Regions from separate parts of the Shigella dysenteriae genome, predicted to be linked through region 1. Evidence: predicted binding sites of a transcription regulator. Region 1 holds the regulator's gene; each other region holds the start of a gene.
What was found. The regulator sigma-54, encoded in region 1, starts transcription at its own class of promoters, with help from an activator protein. The targets are predictions, from matches to a motif close to GTTGGCACANNTTTCGCTNT.
Positions count from the first base shown of each region.

Region 2: a site for sigma-54 is predicted at 2,263-2,282, ahead of glnA (glutamate--ammonia ligase). Genes of this name have one in related genera too.
Region 3: a site for sigma-54 is predicted at 1,708-1,727, ahead of glnK (P-II family nitrogen regulator). Genes of this name have one in related genera too.

Region 1 covers NZ_CP055055.1:4,247,625-4,251,914, reverse strand. Annotated here, with positions in the region: gene rapZ (RNase adapter RapZ) at 1-692, opposite strand, end outside; gene ptsN (PTS IIA-like nitrogen regulatory protein PtsN) at 738-1,229, opposite strand; gene hpf (ribosome hibernation promoting factor) at 1,347-1,634, opposite strand; gene rpoN (RNA polymerase factor sigma-54) at 1,657-3,090, opposite strand; gene lptB (LPS export ABC transporter ATP-binding protein) at 3,138-3,863, opposite strand; gene lptA (lipopolysaccharide ABC transporter substrate-binding protein LptA) at 3,870-4,290, opposite strand, start outside.
Region 2 covers NZ_CP055055.1:5,014,760-5,019,049, reverse strand. Annotated here, with positions in the region: gene typA (ribosome-dependent GTPase TypA) at 168-1,991, opposite strand; gene glnA (glutamate--ammonia ligase) at 2,364-3,773, shown strand; gene glnL (nitrogen regulation protein NR(II)) at 3,947-4,290, shown strand, end outside.
Region 3 covers NZ_CP055055.1:1,198,023-1,202,312, reverse strand. Annotated here, with positions in the region: gene amtB (ammonium transporter AmtB) at 3-1,289, opposite strand; gene glnK (P-II family nitrogen regulator) at 1,319-1,657, opposite strand; gene HUZ68_RS05735 (SmdB family multidrug efflux ABC transporter permease/ATP-binding protein) at 1,838-3,619, opposite strand; gene HUZ68_RS05730 (SmdA family multidrug ABC transporter permease/ATP-binding protein) at 3,612-4,290, opposite strand, start outside.

The DNA.
Region 1 (4,290 bases):
GGTAACCATAGCTCAAGATAGCTTCGCGTCTGGTAGATAAAATTGTGTACTTCTGTGTGGCGGTCGAGGAACGCGGCGACAGGCTTATCAAGACCTGTCATTGGACGCAGTTTCGGATCCCAGTGCGGGTTCGGCAAGAAGCGCACGTCAAAGACGTAATCTGCATCGATAGGGATACCGTGTTTGAAGCCGAAAGACTCAAAGACCATTGTCAGTTCGCGTTCACGTTTACCCAGCAGACGGGTACGCAGCATTTCTGCCAGCTCGTGAACGGACATTTCTGAGGTATCGACAATCAGATCCGCTCGCGAACGCAGAGGCTCCAGCAGATCGCTTTCTTTGTCGATAGCACTTTCCAGCGACAGGTTTTTGCTGGAAAGCGGATGCAGTCGGCGCGTGTCACTGTAACGACGAATTAAGGTATTACGGTCGGCATCCAGGAACAGGAGTTGCGGTGAGAAAGCGTCAGGCAGGTTACTCATCGCCTGTTCGAATATTTCTGGTGACTCCGGCATATTACGAACATCAATGCTGACGGCGGCAGAAATCTCGCGATCGGCCAGGGTTCGAGCCAGATCGGGTAACAACACTACGGGAAGGTTATCCACGCAGTAAAAACCCATATCTTCCAGCGCACGCAGGGCGACAGATTTACCTGAACCTGAACGTCCGCTGACGATCATCAGTACCATGTACTGTTTCTCCTCACAACGTCTAAAAGAGACATTACCGAATAACTACGCTTCATCCGGAGTACCTTCGGTATCCGTAATGATTTGATACAGCTCTTCATCGCTCTGGGCTGCGCGTAAACGGCGGCAGATGGTTTTGTCCGCCAGACGTTTCGCCACCAGCGACAGAGTATGCAGGTGCGTTTTAGTTTGGTCTGCCGGCACCAGCAGGGCAAAAAGTAAGTCCACCGGTTGGTTGTCGATGGCATCGAAAGCTATAGGCGTTTCGAGCTGAACGAAAACGCCAACGGCACGCAGAGTATCTTCTTCCAGTTTGCCATGCGGAATGGCAATACCATTGCCGATACCGGTACTGCCCATTTTTTCCCGCGTCAGGATAGCTTCAAAAACCACCTGAGGCGGCAGGCTAAGTTGTTTCGCCGCCAGCTCGCTGATGATTTCCAGGGCGCGTTTTTTGCTCTGACAGTGGACGCGGCTTCGCGTACATTCCCTGTTAAGAACACTGCTAAGCTGTAGAGTTGTATCATTATTTGTCATAATTTCACCTAAGAACCTGCCCACTCAAACAGTGGAACAGGCTCGGAGCATTAACCGTACAAATGGCCCGTTGTGCCGCACAACAGGCCGCCATGCACATGCTAATTGCCCGGACAATTAGTGTTGTTTCAGTTTATCTTTATGTTTGGTCAACTGGCGTGCCAGCTTATCAATTAAGCCATCAATGGCAGCGTACATGTCCTGACCTTCCGCGCTGGCATGAATTTCACCACCGTTTACATGCAGTGTTGCATCTGAGGTGTGGGTGACTTTTTCCACTTTCAGAACAACATAGACCTGGTTGATTCGGTCAAAATATTGCTCAAGTTTGGCAAATTTGGCTGTAACAAATTCGCGCAGTGCCTCGGTGATCTCGACGTTATTTCCGGTAATGTTGAGCTGCATAGTGTCTTCCTTATCGGTTGGGTCAAACGAGCTGTTTACGCTGGTTTGACGGCGGAATGGATAAAGACTCTCGGTACTTCGCAACAGTGCGGCGTGCCACCATGATACCTTGTTCCGACAGCAAAGAGGTTAACTTGCTGTCGCTCAACGGTTTCGCTGGGTTTTCCGCCGCGATTAATTTCTTCACCAGCGCACGAATCGCCGTAGAGGAAGCTTCGCCGCCGCCCTCGGTATTGACGTGACTGGAAAAGAAATACTTCAGTTCAAAAATGCCTCGTGGACTATGCAGGTATTTTTGCGTGGTCACGCGAGATATCGTCGATTCATGCATTTCGACAGCCTGGGCGATATCGGCCAGTACCATCGGTTTCATATATTCTTCGCCTTGCTCAAAGAAGGCTTGCTGCTGTTCAACGATACAGCGACTCACGCGCAGTAGCGTATCGTTACGGCTTTCCAGACTCTTGATCAACCATTTGGCATCCTGCAGATTGCTGCGGATAAACTGGCTGTCACCATCGTTGCGCGCGTTATTGCACATCGAGGCGTAGTGCTGGTTGATTTGCAGACGCGGAATGCTGTCACTGTTGAGTTCTACCGTCCAGTGACCGTTATGCTTACGCACCAGCACATCTGGAATGACATACTCAGGTTCGCCAGTCTGGATCGACTGCCCGGGGCGCGGATCGAGCGACTGGATCAGATTGACGGCTTCTTTCAGCACATCTTCTTTCAGACGCGTGACGCGCATTAAAGTGCGGAAGTCGTGATTGGCTAACAGATCGAGATGATCGCTAATGATCAGTCTGGCCTCTTCCAGCCACGGCGTGGTTTTATCGAATTGGGAGAGTTGGATCAGCAGGCAGTCACGCAGATCTTTTGCCGCCACACCGACCGGATCAAACCGTTGGATCCGCTTAAGGACGGCTTCAACTTCGTCGATGTCGATCTCTTCATCGCCCATACTTTCGAGAATATCTTCCAGCGGGACAGTCAGATAACCGGTGTCATCAACGGCATCGACGATAGAGGTAGCAATAGCGCGGTCAGTGTCGGAAAACGGTGTCAGCTCGACCTGCCACATCAGGTAATCCTGCAAGGTCTGCGTCGTTTCGCCCTGATAGACCGGTAGCTCGTCGTCAATGTAGTCACCGCTGGTGCCGGATGGTGTACCAGCGGTGTAAATGGTGTCCCAACTGGCATCGAGCGGCAACTCTTCCGGCATCTCTTTTTGTTCGAGCGCGTCGGCGGTGTCCAGCGTTTCACTGTCTTGCGTTTCGCGGGTGTCGATTTCTTCATGAGTGTCGATTTGCTCAAGCAGCGGATTACTCTCCAGCGCCTGCTGTAGCTCCTGCTGAAGTTCCAGCGTCGACAACTGCAACAGACGAATTGCCTGTTGGAGCTGTGGCGTCATCGCCAGTTGTTGGCTAAGCCTGAGTTGCAAACCTTGCTTCATGTTCAGAATCGTACTCTCCTGCTAAAACGTCGCAAACTTCTACCCTATCAGAGTCTGAAGTCTTCCCCAAGGTATACACGCTTAACGTGTTCGTCTTGTAAGATTTCTGTAGGCGTGCCGTGGGCGATCAAATGCCCCTGACTGACGATATAAGCGCGTTCACAAACCGCCAGTGTTTCACGCACGTTGTGGTCAGTGATCAGCACGCCCAGGCCGCTGTCGCGCAGGTGCTCAATGATGCGTTTAATGTCGATAACCGAGATCGGGTCAACCCCGGCAAACGGTTCGTCGAGCAGAATAAATTTCGGATTCGCAGCCAGTGCGCGGGCAATTTCTACACGGCGACGTTCACCCCCGGAGAGTGACTGCCCCATGCTGTCACGCAGGTGCTCAATGTGAAACTCTTCCATCAGCTCGTTCGCGCGGTCTTCACGTTGTTCAGCAGACAAGTCGTCACGAATTTGCAGTACCGCCATCAGGTTATCGTAAACGCTGAGGCGACGGAAAATGGAGGCTTCCTGTGGCAGATAGCCGATACCGCGGCGCGCGCGTGCATGCAGAGGCAGCAGACTGATATCGTCATCATCAATAATGATGTTGCCCGCATCGCGCGGCACAATGCCAACAACCATATAGAAAGTGGTGGTCTTACCGGCACCGTTTGGCCCCAGCAGACCGACAATTTCCCCGGAGTTGACGGTCAGGCTGACGTCTTCTACCACGCGACGGCCTTTATAGGCTTTTGCAAGGTTCTTTGCAGTTAATGTTGCCATAACGAATTAATTACCCTTCTTCTGTGCCGGGGTCTGGCCTTTGTTGTTTTTGTCCTGCAGCTGCGACGGCACCAGAACGGTGGTTACACGCTTGCCTTTGTCGCTGAAAGCCTGCATTTTCTGCTCTTTCACCAGGTAAGTGATCTTATCGCCCTTAATGTTGCTATCGACCTGCTGCAGATAAGCATTACCCGTCAGAACGACAAAATCTTTTGCCAGTTCGTAGTGCATCTGGGAAGCGTGACCTTCAACGGGTTTACCGTTGTCCTGCATCTGGTAGAACGTTGCCGGTTTACCGTAGCCGTCAATCACTTCTTTACCTTGTTCGCCGCCCGGACGGGTAACGACCACTTTGTCGGCATTAATTTTGATGGTGCCCTGGGTGACGATGACATTACCGGTAAAGGTAACCACGTTGCCTTGCATA
Region 2 (4,290 bases), 770 kb from region 1:
AAAAAAGAAAGCAATTAACGGTGTATGACTTTGCAGATAATTGTGACAAAGCTCTCTATTGACGTAATCACAGACTTATAAGGGAGATACTCGCATTGGTGTGCGCTCACGACAGGTAAAAAAAAACCTGCCATCGCTGGCAGGTTTTTTATGACTAAAAAACGAAATTAATCGTCTTTCGGTGCGCGGTTGGCGCGACGACGATCGTTTTCCGTCAGGTGACGTTTACGAATACGGATAGAGGTCGGAGTCACTTCTACCAGTTCGTCATCATCGATGAACTCCAGAGCTTGTTCCAGAGTCATGCGGATAGGCGGAACCAGAACAACGGCTTCGTCAGTACCGGAAGCACGCATGTTGGTCAGTTTCTTACCGGTCAGGCAGTTTACAGTCAGGTCGTTAGAGCGGCTGTGAATACCGATAATCTGACCTTCGTAAACTTCTGCACCGTGACCGAGGAACAGCTTACCGCGATCCTGCAAACCGAACAGCGCGAACGCGACCGCTTTACCCTGACCGTTAGAGATCAGTACGCCGTTCTGACGCTGACCCACTTCACCCGGACGCACGTCGTCGTAGTGGCTGAAGGTGGAGTACAGCAGACCCGTACCGGAAGTCATGGTCATGAACTCAGAACGGAAGCCAATCAGACCACGGCTTGGGATCACATAGTCGAGACGTACGCGGCCTTTACCGTCTGGATTCATGTTTTTCAGGTCGCCTTTACGTTCGCCCAGCGCCTGCATCACAGAACCCTGATGCTGTTCTTCAACGTCCAGCGTCACGTTTTCGTAAGGCTCTTGTTTACGACCGTCGATTTCACGGAAGATTACTTTCGGACGAGATACCGCCAGTTCGAAACCTTCACGACGCATGTTTTCGATAAGAACAGACAGGTGCAGTTCGCCACGACCAGAAACGCGGAACGCATCGGCGTCTTCGGTTTCTTCTACGCGCAGCGCAACGTTGTGTACCAGTTCTTTGTTCAGACGATCCAGGATCTGACGAGACGTTACGAACTTACCTTCTTTACCGCAGAACGGCGAGGTGTTAACGCAGAAGAACATAGAAACGGTCGGCTCATCAACGGAGAGTGCCGGCAGCGCTTCAACGTTTTGCGTGTCGCAAACGGTGTCAGAAATGTTCAGTTCGCCAAGACCCGTGATCGCCACGATATCGCCAGCTTCCGCCAGATCGGTTTCGATACGTTCCAGACCGAGGTGGCCCAGCACTTTACCGACTTTCGCGTTGCGGGTTTTGCCTTCGCTATCGATGATAGTAACCTGCTGGTTCGGCTTCACTTTACCGCGCTTGATGCGGCCAATGCCGATAACGCCAACATAGCTGTTGTAATCGAGCTGAGAAATCTGCATCTGGAACGGACCGTCAAGGTCAACGTCCGGCGCAGGAACGTGGTCAACAATCGCCTGGTACAGCGGGGTCATGTCTTCCGCCATATCTTCGTGGTCCAGACCCGCGATACCGTTCAGCGCAGAAGCGTAAACGATCGGGAAGTCCAGCTGCTCGTCGGTCGCGTCGAGGTTAACGAACAGATCGAATACCTGATCCACAACCCAATCAGGACGCGCGCCAGGGCGGTCAACTTTGTTGATAACAACAATCGGCTTCAGGCCGTAAGCAAACGCTTTTTTGGTTACGAAGCGCGTTTGCGGCATCGGGCCGTCAAATGCGTCAACCACCAGCAGCACTGAGTCTACCATGGACATTACACGTTCAACTTCACCACCGAAGTCGGCGTGCCCCGGGGTATCAACGATGTTAATACGGTAATCATTCCATTTGATAGCGGTGTTTTTCGCGAGGATGGTAATCCCACGCTCTTTCTCCAAATCGTTGGAGTCCATCACGCGCTCTTGGGTTTCGGCACGAGAGTCGAACGTACCGGATTGTTGGAGCAGCTTGTCTACCAGGGTGGTTTTACCATGGTCTACGTGCGCGATGATGGCGATATTACGCAATTTTTCGATCACAACTTTGCCTCAGGCATTAGAAATAGCGCGTTATTGTACACGGATTAATCGCACTACAAAACAGGATCACAAACATCCTCCGCAAACAAGTATTGCAGAGTCCCTTTGTGATCGCTTTCACGGAGCATAAAAAGGGTTATCCAAAGGTCATTGCACCAATATGGTGCTTAATGTTTCCATTGAAGCACTATATTGGTGCAACATTCACATCATGGTGCAGCCCTTTTGCACGATGTTAAGCATGATAACGCCTTTTAGGGACAATTTAAAAGTTGGCACAGTTTTCGCTTTATCTTTTTTACGGCGACACGGCCAAAATAATTGCAGATTTCGTTACCACGACGACAATGACCAATCCAGGAGAGTTAAAGTATGTCCGCTGAACACGTACTGACGATGCTGAACGAGCACGAAGTGAAGTTTGTTGATTTGCGCTTCACCGATACCAAAGGTAAAGAACAGCACGTCACTATCCCTGCTCATCAGGTGAATGCTGAATTCTTCGAAGAAGGCAAAATGTTTGACGGCTCCTCGATTGGCGGCTGGAAAGGCATTAACGAATCCGACATGGTGCTGATGCCAGACGCATCCACCGCAGTGATTGACCCGTTCTTCGCCGATTCTACCCTGATTATCCGTTGCGACATCCTTGAACCAGGCACCCTGCAAGGCTATGACCGTGACCCGCGCTCCATCGCGAAGCGCGCTGAAGATTACCTGCGTTCCACTGGCATTGCCGACACCGTACTGTTCGGACCAGAACCAGAATTTTTCCTGTTCGATGACATCCGTTTCGGATCATCTATCTCCGGTTCCCACGTTGCTATCGACGATATCGAAGGCGCATGGAACTCCTCCACCCAATATGAAGGTGGTAACAAAGGTCACCGTCCAGCAGTGAAAGGCGGTTACTTCCCGGTTCCGCCGGTAGACTCGGCTCAGGATATTCGTTCTGAAATGTGTCTGGTGATGGAACAGATGGGTCTGGTGGTTGAAGCCCATCACCACGAAGTAGCGACTGCTGGTCAGAACGAAGTGGCTACCCGCTTCAATACCATGACCAAAAAAGCTGACGAAATTCAGATCTACAAATATGTTGTGCACAACGTAGCGCACCGCTTCGGTAAAACCGCGACCTTTATGCCAAAACCGATGTTCGGTGATAACGGCTCCGGTATGCACTGCCACATGTCTCTGTCTAAAAACGGCGTTAACCTGTTCGCGGGCGACAAATACGCTGGTCTGTCTGAGCAGGCGCTGTACTACATTGGCGGCGTAATCAAACACGCGAAAGCGATTAACGCCCTGGCAAACCCGACCACCAACTCTTATAAGCGTCTGGTCCCGGGCTACGAAGCACCGGTAATGCTGGCTTACTCTGCACGTAACCGTTCTGCTTCTATCCGTATTCCAGTGGTTTCTTCTCCGAAAGCGCGTCGTATCGAAGTACGTTTCCCGGACCCGGCGGCTAACCCGTACCTGTGCTTTGCTGCCCTGCTGATGGCCGGTCTTGATGGTATCAAGAACAAGATCCATCCGGGCGAAGCTATGGACAAAAACCTGTATGACCTGCCGCCGGAAGAGGCGAAAGAGATCCCACAGGTTGCAGGCTCTCTGGAAGAAGCACTGAACGAACTGGATCTGGACCGTGAGTTCCTGAAAGCCGGTGGCGTGTTCACTGATGAAGCGATTGATGCGTACATCGCTCTGCGTCGCGAAGAAGATGACCGCGTGCGTATGACTCCGCATCCGGTAGAGTTTGAGCTGTACTACAGCGTCTAATAGTTGAAGTTGTACTACCCGGCGCAACAACGCCGGGATTTAGTTGCCGTGGAAACTTTCAGCCCATCTCTGCATGGGCTTTTTTCTCCGTCAATTCTCTGATGCTTCGCGCTTTTTATCCGTAAAAAGCTATAATGCACTAAAATGGTGCAACCTGTTCAGGAGACTGCTTTATGGCAACAGGCACGCAGCCCGATGCTGGGCAGATCCTCAACTCGCTGATTAACAGTATTTTGTTAATCGATGACAACCTGGCGATCCATTACGCCAACCCCGCCGCGCAACAACTGCTCGCCCAAAGCTCCCGCAAATTGTTTGGTACGCCGTTACCGGAACTGTTGAGCTACTTCTCATTAAATATCGAGCTGATGCAAGAAAGTCTGGAGGCGGGGCAAGGTTTTACCGATAACGAAGTGACGCTGGTCATCGACGGGCGCTCGCATATCCTTTCTGTGACGGCCCAGCGTATGCCGGACGGCATGATCCTGCTGGAGATGGCGCCGATGGATAACCAGCG
Region 3 (4,290 bases), 2.0 Mb from region 1:
TGTTACGCGTTATAGGCATTCTCGCCGTGGCTGTTGACATCCAGCCCTTCTCGCTCCTGCTCTTCCGGTACACGCAGACCAACCGTCAGATCCGCCAGTTTGTAGCCAATAAATGCCACCACACCGGACCAGACGATCGTAATGGCGATGCTTTCCAACTGTACCAGCAACTGATGGCCCATCGTCACACCTTCAGCGAAGCCCACGCCGCCCAGCGAGCTGGCGGCAAAAATCCCGGTCATGATACAGCCGACAATGCCACAAACGCCGTGCACACCGAAGACATCGCAGGGATCATCCACCCGCAGCAAGCGTTTGAGCATGGTAACGCCCCACAAGCCCGCCAGACCAGCTACCACGCCGATAATCAACGCGCCGCCAACACCAATGTAGCCACAGGCTGGCGTCACGCCGACCAGACCGGCAATCGCGCCAGAACACGCCCCCAGCAGTGAAGGCTTACCACGCAGCGCCCATTCACCGAAGATCCAGCCAAGAATTGCCGCCGCCGTTGCGACCACAGTATTCACAAATGCCAGTGCCGCGATTTCATTCGCCGTGCCCGCTGACCCGGCGTTAAAGCCAAACCAACCGATATAGAGAATGGCAGTCCCGGTGAAGACCATCGGCAGGTTGTGCGGTTTAAACGCCTCTTTGCCGAAGCCCACGCGTTTGCCTATCAGATACGCGCCCACCAGACCGGCGATTGCGGCGTTAATATGCACCACCGTGCCACCCGCGAAATCCAGCGCACCGTGAGAAGCCAGCAAACCACCGCCCCACACCATATGCGCAATCGGAATGTAAGAGAGCGTCAGCCATACCACCACGAAAATCAACACAGCTGAGAAGCGGATTCGTTCCGCCAGCGCCCCAACTATCAAGCCTACGGTAATGCAGGCAAACGATCCCTGAAACGCTACGTGGATATACTGATAAATGCTGCCCATCACCGCCGTCAGTTCGATGTTTTTCAGCATCAACCAGTTAATGTTGCCGAAGAAGTTGTTGCCCTCACCAAACGCCAGCGAGTAACCGTAAACCACCCAGAGAATACAGACCAGTGCAAATGTCACCGTCACCTGCGTCAGCATCGACAGCACGTTTTTGCCGCGAATCAACCCACCGTAAAACAGGGCAATCCCCGGAATAGTCATAAACAGCACCAGCGCAGTACAAATCATCATAAACGCATTGTCGGCTTTATCGGCCACCGCAGGTGCAGCCATTACCAGTCCCGGCAGCATCGCCAGTGAAGCAAGCCCAGTTTTTATCGTCGCTATCTTCATTTTTCGTTCCTGTTGCTGTGTGCCAGAGATTACAGCGCCGCTTCGTCGGCTTCGCCGGTACGAATACGAATGACGCGTTGCAATTCAGCGACGAAGATTTTGCCGTCGCCAATTTTTCCGGTGTAAGCCGCCTTACTGACGATATCGATCACTTCATCGAGTTGGTCATCAGCAATCGCCACATCAATTTTTACTTTTGGCAGGAAGTTGACACTGTATTCCGCCCCCCGGTACAGCTCGGCATGCCCTTTCTGACGCCCGAAACCTTTCACTTCGGTGACGGTCAGGCCCTGAATACCAATGGAAGATAACGCTTCACGAACGTCTTCCAGCTTGAATGGTTTGATTATCACGGTCACCAGCTTCATAGATCCCCTCCGGTCAGAATTCGGTAATGGTTCTGCTACACGAAGAAGGTATTGCAAGCGGTGTGCCAGAAATGAAAAACGAGAAAGAGAGCAGGAAGTTAAGAAGTTTGAAAATGAAAACGCACTATGACAGTGCACAGTGCGTTACATTTTTGCACCAACGATGAAATATTGCGCTATTCAGGCGCTCAATGATTCCTCTTCACGCACGCTTGCTGCCAGCTCTTCGCCCGCAAGTTGCAGTTGATACATCTGCCAGTAGCGTCCTTGGGCCGCCAGCAGTTGCTGGTGAGTGCCCTGCTCCACGGCTTGCCCACGATGAAGCACCAGAATGGTGTCGGCATCGACAATTGTCGATAAGCGGTGAGCAATCACCACCAGCGTGGTATGTTCACGCACCGCTGCCAGAGCATGTTGAATCGCCTGTTCAGTACCGGAGTCAATGCTGGCGGTTGCCTCATCAAGGATCAGGATTTGCGGCGTCTCCACCAACACGCGTGCCAGTGCCAGCAGTTGCTTTTGCCCGACAGAGAGATTATTCCCCTGCTCGCCCAGCGGCGTGTAAATACCGTCGCTCATGCTACGCGCCAGCTCCGCCAGTTGCACGGTTTCCAGCGCCTGCCAGACGCGTTCTTCGGAGATATCACGCCCCAGCGTCACGTTGGCGAGGAAGGTATCCGCCAGCACCACCGGATCTTGCTGCACCATTGCCACGCCCTGGCGCAGCGCGCTGTGACTTAGCGAACTTAATGGACGACCATCAAGGCGAATCTCACCTTCCGTTAGCGGGTAATAGCCCATCAATAAACTGGCGAGGGTACTTTTACCACTGCCGGTATGCCCGACCAGCGCCACAAAGTTACGCGAAGGCACAGAGAGATTAATGTTCTTTAGCACCAGATTGTCATCGCGATAAGCAAATGACACGTTATCGACTTCGATGGTGCCGCTCTGTAACGGGCGATCATCATTGCCATATTGCTGGCGCGGTCCGTCCATCAGCTCAAACACGCGCTCACCAGCAACAACAGCCTGTTGCAGCATCGCCTGCTGCGTGGTCAGTTCGATTAAGGGTTCGTTAAGTCGCCCAAGATAGCTGATAAACGCATACAACACGCCCACTTCAATGGTGCCGCTGGCGGAGAAGCCAAACAGCATCAACAAGCCACAGAGAATGAGCGATGAAAACAGACTCAGCAGCGGACGCAGCAGAAAACCGTCGAGGCGCAGGGTTTGCATCCTCGCCATATAGTGTGAACGACTGGCCTCACCCATGCGTTCGCCAAATCGCGCCTGCTGGCGGAACTGCTGGATAACGCTCATGCCATTGATGATTTCGTTAAAGCCGTCGTTGATATCCGCCAGATAGGCGCGCACACGACGGACAATCGGCGTACTGTAACGCTGGTATATCACCATTACCACCAGCACCACCGGGAAAATCATTATCGCCACCAGCGCCATTCGCCAGTCGAGGCTGAACATCGCCACCAGCATCGCGCCCACCAGTGCGGCACTGCGCAGGACAGTTGCCACTACGGTAACGTAGAGATCGCGGATCACTTCAGTGTCATTAGTGACGCGGGAAATCACCTGCCCGACGGGTTGGGTATCAAACTCGCTTAATGGCTGGCGTAACGCAGCATCCATCACGTCGGTACGCAACTGTTGCACTACGCCTACTGCCGCCCGATTAAACAGCAGCGATTGCGCGTAATGTAGCCCGGCGGCAAACAGTTGTAGCCCAACATACGCCGCAGCCAGCCCTGCAACCACTTTCAACGGCAGGTTATTTTTCGCTACCATATTGTCGATAAAATAGCTGATAAGCAGCGGCCCACTGACTTCTGCCGCTGCCGCAACCCACATCATCAGGAGCGCAATCCCCAGCGGTTTACGCCACGGCGAACCGTACGCTAACAGACGCTTGAGAGTCGGCCACAGTTGGCTAAAACTACGCATCGACGGCCTCCTCGCGAATTTCCGGAGCGTCGTCGAGCGCCGCCTCCAGTTGTTGATAGCGATACATATCGCGATACCAGCCGCTTTGTTGTGCCAGCTCATCATGATTGCCACGCTGGGCGATATGTCCGTGCTGCATCACAATAATTTCACTGGCTTCCGTCAGTGCCGAAAGGCGATGGGCACTGATGATTACCGTTCTTCCCTGTCCCCACTGGCGCAGGTTATGCAGGATCTGGTACTCAGTGCGTCCGTCCACCGCCGAAAGCGCATCATCAAGGATGAGGATTTCCGCGTTGACTAATAACGCACGAGCAATGGAGATACGCTGTTTTTGCCCGCCGGAAAGCATCACACCGCGCTCGCCCACCTCTGTATCGTAACCTTGCGGTAGACGCAAAATATCGTCATGTACGCTGGCTAACCGCGCGACATGCTCAATCTCTTGCTGGGTGGCATTCGGGCAACCCAGCGCGATGTTATTCGCCACGGTGTCAGAAAAAAGGAATGGCGTCTGGCTAACTACCGCCAGGCGGCTACGCCAGCTATCGAGTTGTAACTTCGTCAGAGGAATATCATGAAAGCGAATATCCCCCTCGCTGACGTCGAAATGACGCTGAATGAGCGACAACAGGGTACTTTTGCCGGAACCAGTCGGCCCGCAGATACCC